Regions from separate parts of the Paenibacillus sp. FSL H7-0714 genome, predicted to be linked through region 2. Evidence: riboswitches for the same ligand, from Rfam matches in the RefSeq annotation. Region 2 holds a riboswitch; the other holds the start of a gene.
The links. A riboswitch is a leader RNA that binds a small molecule or an ion and turns the genes downstream of it on or off. The one in region 2 is predicted to bind cobalamin.
Positions count from the first base shown of each region.

Region 1 (3,152 bases), 360 kb from region 2:
AAGGTTCCATCCGGGCTGCATATCGTCTACATAGGATTGGATCTTACTCTTTGGTGCTGCCTTAGCTTGTTGCTCGTCCTTAGTGGCAGCGGCGGCAATGGATGAGAACAAAGAGAGCAGAAGAGCGGTGACAAGGGTCAATGATAAGAATGATTTCTGGATTCGAGTAGTCATTGAATTCTCCTTTGTAAGATCATTTTTGAGGATGCTTAAACCTGACCTTCCTTAGTACTTTGGTGCTTAGATGAATACGTACACCTCCATGAATTCGTTGTAAACGCTTACCAAATACCCTAACATAGAATAATTTCAACGAGTACCTTACTAATTTGTGGTAAATTCATATATGAATTAGTGATTTGCAGTGATTCCAAAGTTATGGAGGGCAATCCAGTGAGCAGATTTCATTACATAGGCTCGGCTACAGAGCTTCCGTTAGGAGAAAGAGGCAGTGTACCGTCAGCAAAGACATATAATGAAGTGAAAAATTCCCCGGAGTATAAGAAACAAAGAGAGGCTCTGCGCCTGCAAGGTATAATTCCTTTGGATGACATCGCAGATCTATCTCATTTAAGAGATGAGGACTGTCTTGTATACGACTCGGAAGAAGATGCAGCGGGTATTTTTATAGAGGAACTTGGGTATTGGAACGATGAGATTCGCAAGCATTTTCGGAGTCCGTATGTGTACCGGATTTCACCGAATTGGGGCGGCTCTAAGCTAAAAGATACTTTACCGGGATCGTATAACGCCTCACTCAAGTGTTGTCGGGAGTTATTTAGGCTTATGACAGATTATGGGGTATCTGGTGCCGAGTTCGAGCTTTATACATGCTGGGCTGAGGAAGAAGGGCTCCCACGTAATAAAAAGTATGATCGAATCTTTGATTTGGCCTCTTTGTCACTGGAGGATGGTTTTGAGCTGAGAGAAAAAGAGTATATTGTGGTTAAAATGATTTGATATTCAATAGGATTATCGCTAACTACTCGTTATACAAAAAACAAATATTGCATGACAAAAGCATATATATTAGATATGATGAAGCATGAAAAATTAATATTAGCAATAGGTGCCAATTATGAATGTTTCGGAATTACAATCATAGATTGGTTAAATGGAAAGCGGGTGTGAATCCCGCGCGGTCCCGCCGCTGTGAAAGAGGAGTCCTTGCAAGGTACCACTGGGAAACTGGGAAGGTAGCAAGGGTGATGATACTTGAGCCAGAATATCTGCCTGTTTCTAATACACCGTTAAACTCTACGAGCGATAGAGAGGTGTTTGAATAGTGCATGTCAGCTATTATGGCGTTTTCAGTTCACTATTTTAAACCTCTTGACGTTTATGTTGAGTGGTTTTTTTTTGTGAATGCCATCCCTTAATGGGTGGCGCTGGTGTTTTTTCTCGCTGGGTTTAATTCTGTTTTTTATCATAGGAAAAGAAGGGAAGGGTTATGAAACATGAAGAAAAATAAGTTTTTAGCTTGGTTACTTATTGTAGCTGTATTCATCACGACATTCTCTACAAGTGTAATTCCGGCTCATGCAGATGGAGCAAGCTCTACGCTTAAAGGGTACGCAACTGTATCTGTAGAGAAGTTCACATTGGGTCAAGGATATATTAAGGAACCTATTAAAGTTCCGATCTACGAAGGGGACAATGGCGCATCTTTAATTATGCGTGCGCTAGGAGAGGGCAATTATAAATATTTAGGAGATATAAATAGTAGCTTTTATCTATCTGAAGTTAAAGATAATGCCAGAGATGAAGTGAATATTCCGAAATATATTTTAGATATGATCTCAGCTGGTGGGATGACAGTAGGAACTAAAGTAAATCAACAATGGTTGAGTCAGTTTGACTACACCCCCATGTCTGGTTGGATGTATGCAGTAAATAATGAATTTCCTCCAGTTGGTTTTTCTCAATATGATCCTCAAGATGGTGACATCATCCGAACTCAGTTCACCACGTATGGCTATGGTTCTGATCTTGGTGGTGGTTGGGGAGAACTACCAATTCAACTTGCCAATAAGGACGCTTTAACTGCTGAAATTGCAGAGATTAACAGCGATCCGAATAAAGAAAGTATTTTGGATAGAACTGTAGTACAATCGGCAGTCTACCAAGCCTATTCCGTGCTCGAAAATATTGAAAGCTCTCAAGTAAGTGTAGATCATGCGCTTGTCGGGCTTACCAATTCTTTGGATATAGAGCCACCTGTTATTACTGTAAGTGGTATTCAGGATAAACAGGAAGTGTCCGATAAAGATTTAAGTTTCAGAGTAGTTGTCACAGACAATATATTTAAAGATATCATGCCAGCAGTAAAACTTAATGGAGTCGTTCTATCTGCTACTAATGGTGAGTACAAAGCATCTCTAAGCCCAGGTAGTAATGTAATCACTGTAACGGCAGTAGACGGAGCAGAAAATAGAGTAGAGAAAACATATCAAATTACCTACAAGCTGAATGCTACCACTGGCGCAAAGGAACAGTTAGATAAAAGCTTGGCCTATATTTTAAAAACGGTAAAGAATCCGTCATTTGGTACTGGCAGTGGGGAATGGTCGATCTTATCTTTAGCACGTGCCAACTACGAAGTACCAAGTGGTTATTATGATCTCTATTACAACAACGTAGCTAAGAAAGTAACAGAATTAATGAAGGATGGAAAACTCGATGCTATTAAAAGCACAGAGCATTCCAGAGCGATCCTAGGACTTACCTCGATCGGGAAGGATATCACGAATGTTGCGGGTAATAATCTAATCAATGCACTCGCTGATTATCAATATGTTCAGAAGCAAGGGATTAATGGTCCCATATTTGCACTGATTGCCTTAGATAGTCGTACGTACGAGATCCCCGTTCTATTCCCTGAGCCTGATAAAGATGGGGTAATATATCAGACTACAAGAGAGAATTTGATTAAGTATATTTTAGATAAAGAAATCAAAAAAGGTACCGCGGACGCCGGAGGTTGGGCATTAGGCCCAGCAAAAGCTGATACCGATATTACTGCGATGGCGATACAAGCTCTTGCGCCTTATTATGCAACTAATCCAAATGTAAAAGCTGCCGTGGATCGGGCGATTGCATGGTTATCGAGTACGCAAAATGCTCAAGGTGGATATACAAGCTGGGGAAGCACA
Region 1 covers NZ_JBBOPT010000001.1:893,378-896,529, forward strand. The annotation lists gene NST34_RS03945 (cellulase family glycosylhydrolase) at 1-174, opposite strand, end outside; gene NST34_RS03950 (hypothetical protein) at 394-960, shown strand; cobalamin riboswitch at 1,051-1,251, shown strand; gene NST34_RS03955 (S-layer homology domain-containing protein) at 1,458-3,152, shown strand, end outside.
Region 1: it holds a riboswitch for cobalamin, as region 2 does, so the genes downstream of both, NST34_RS03955 (S-layer homology domain-containing protein) here and NST34_RS02370 (anaerobic ribonucleoside triphosphate reductase) in region 2, are expected to answer to the same signal.

Region 2 (3,152 bases):
TCTATTTTAAGTGAGGTAGAGACACGCTCTGCACCTGCGGCAAAAGGAGACTCGTGCAGCGCTTCGACTGCAGCAAAAATACGCTGAAGAGGCCCTTCGATGATTGTACCCATGGATGTAAGCTCATAAGTAATCCCTTCTACCGTCTTCAGCACTCGCTGCATATCCGCAACATAGCTGCTAAGGCTCGTACTACCTGTTCCAATCGGAATAACGGTTACTTCAGCAATAGGCATGAGAATACCTCCTCGGAATTTTAAAGTATGTGTCTCCTTCTATTGTAACAACTCCACCGCTCTCCCACAAATGATCTCAGCTTTATTATGCCCCTTCTTCTTTCCCCAAAATTCTCCGAAATATGACTTTCGCCACAAGTATTTTTTCTAACATGAATTCTAGGGTCATCTGCACTACATTTATGGACTCTTTGTGGCATCTTTTCGGACAATTTATGAATCATTTTTTATATGCCTGTGGATCAATTGTGGATTACTTATGGACAGCCTGTGGATCATTTGTGGAGTACTTTTGAAGAACCCGCTCCCCGCGCGGGTTTTCTAAAAAACTGTTTACAAACACAACATCTTGGGTTATTTTTATCTAACGACAACAAAATATAGTGGAGACAGGCGCTTTGATCCTTTATCGGAATTAGAGCTTAATAGGGAAGTACGGTGAAAATCCGCTGCGGTCCCGCCACTGTAACCGGATGCCCCTTACAAGCTTTTAGAAGCTTAAGATGGGCAGATCTCCTGGCAGAAGCCACTGAGGGGTAAGAGCCCCCTTGGGAAGGCGCTGAGAGGTCCTACGGAAGCCAGGAGACCTGCCTGTTTCGACGACACCAACTATGAGTGCCTGCGAGGAACAGGAACGGTGTCCGCATGCGGTCATCTTCTTAGAGGCCACTACAAATATCTGTGTGGATATTTACATAACGCATCGGGCATTTTCTGCCATCCTCGCTAGAGGATGCTTTTTTTATGAGATCACAATGAATATACGGCCGCTTTTGCGGCCCCACTTCTTAATGATAGGACGATAGACTGAGAGGAGAGCTATACAATGACGTTGTTGGAGAGACAATTTAACGGTACAACAAATGCACGAGAAGTTCTTTTAGATGAGCTCATTGATTTAGGACGCGATATTATCGACAGCCGGGATTTGGACTTGCTGCGCGAGAATGCCAATTTGAACGGAGAGAGTTTCTCCGGTAAAATGAGCAAGTTCGGCAGTGAATATTCAAAATGGTACGCCCGCAACTTTTCGATGCCACCGCAGCTAGTGCAAGCCATTGATGACAATGTCGTCTATGTGCATGATCTGGATCAATACGCAATCGGAACGACTAACTGCATTTTTATCCCGTTTGATAAGCTTCTCCGCGAAGGCTTCAACACCGGCAACGGCAGTGTTCGTCCTCCGAACTCCATAATGACAGCTATGTCACTGGTAGCAATTATTTTTCAATCCCAGCAAAATGCTCAATATGGCGGCGTATCCGCAAATAAGCTCGACTATGATCTTGCACCTTATGTAACCAAATCCTTCGCTAAGCTGTTCCGCAAGGGTCTGGATTATTTTGATGAGGGACAAGCTAATGATTCTTTGGGCGAGATTACAATGAGTCGGACCGATCTGGCGGAGTTATATCCAAAAGCGTTTCGTTTTGCACTAAAGGAAACCGAAATCGAAACCCTGCAAGCGGCTGAAAGTATGGTACATAATCTCAACACCATGTCCAGCCGATCCGGTGGGCAAATTCCGTTTACCAGCATCAATTATGGTACTTGTACTTCACCAGAAGGTCAGCTTGTGATCAGCTCCCTGCTAACAGCAACGATGAACGGACTTGGCAGCGGAGAAACACCTGTGTTCCCGATTCAAATCTTCAAATGCAAGCAAGGAGTCAATCAACAGCAAGGTGATCCTAACTATGAATTGTTCCTAAAAGCGGCGGAATGTTCTGCACGCAGACTATATCCGAACTTCGCTAATCTGGACGCTCCGCTCAACTTGCAGTATTATGATCCAAGTGATCCTGATACGGAATTTGCTACAATGGGCTGCCGCACCCGAGTGCTCGGTGACCGTTTTGGGCGTAATCATTGCTCCGGGAAGGGCAACCTTTCCTTTAATACACTGAATCTGGTTCGGCTCGGTCTGGCACACGGCACAGTAACAGGCCGACGTACCGTCGCAGATGAAGCTGGCTTCTATGAGGATCTAAACCACTATATGGATATTGCGCTGGAAGGACTTCTTCATCGGTTCCACATCCAAAGCGCGCAAAAAGCTAAAGCATCCGATTTCATGATGCGAGAAGGCGTCTGGGAAGGCGGCGAAAATCTCGCTCCTGAAGACTCTGTAGGCGAACTACTTAAGCATGGTAGTCTGTCGCTTGGCTTCATCGGTATGGCGGAATGCATGAAAGCCATGTACGGCAAACACCATGGCGAGGATATGGAAGTCCATGCCAAGGCTGTGGCTATCGTGCGTCACATGCGGGAGTATTGCGACCTTAAAAGTGAGGAACTTAATCTCAACATTACCTTGTTCGCAACACCAGCAGAGGGCCTGTCCGGCAAATTCACCAAGATTGATCGCAAGGTACTGGGTTCTATTCCGGGCGTAACTGACCGTGAGTATTATACGAACTCTTTCCACATCCCTGTATACTACGATCTAGGTGCTGCTCAGAAGATCAGCTTGGAAGCTCCTTTCCATGAATACTGCAATGCCGGGGCTATTTCTTATGTCGAATTAAATGGCAATGCCCGCAGCAATCCATCTGCTTTTATCAAAATCATTAAATATGCACTAGAACAACAGGTCAGCTACTTCAGCATTAACCATCCGATTGACCGCTGCTCCAGCTGCGGATACGAAGGTGTAATTGGGACAAACTGTCCTTCCTGCAACGCACATGAGAATGACGTGCACATCCGTCGTTTGCGCAGAGTTACAGGTTATTTAACTGGCGACTATCAGACCCGCTTCAATGCCGCCAAACAAGCCGAAGTACGGGATCGCGTTAAGCATTTATGAATATTTGCGGATACTATCCGGAGTCGATTAACGAGGGAGAGGGCATGCGGGCCGTCCTCTTCATCAGCGGCTGCCGTCATCGTTGCCCGGGATGCTTTAATCCC
Region 2 covers NZ_JBBOPT010000001.1:536,555-539,706, reverse strand. The annotation lists gene NST34_RS02375 (MTH1187 family thiamine-binding protein) at 1-236, opposite strand, end outside; cobalamin riboswitch at 611-845, shown strand; gene NST34_RS02370 (anaerobic ribonucleoside triphosphate reductase) at 1,063-3,048, shown strand; gene nrdG (anaerobic ribonucleoside-triphosphate reductase activating protein) at 3,045-3,152, shown strand, end outside.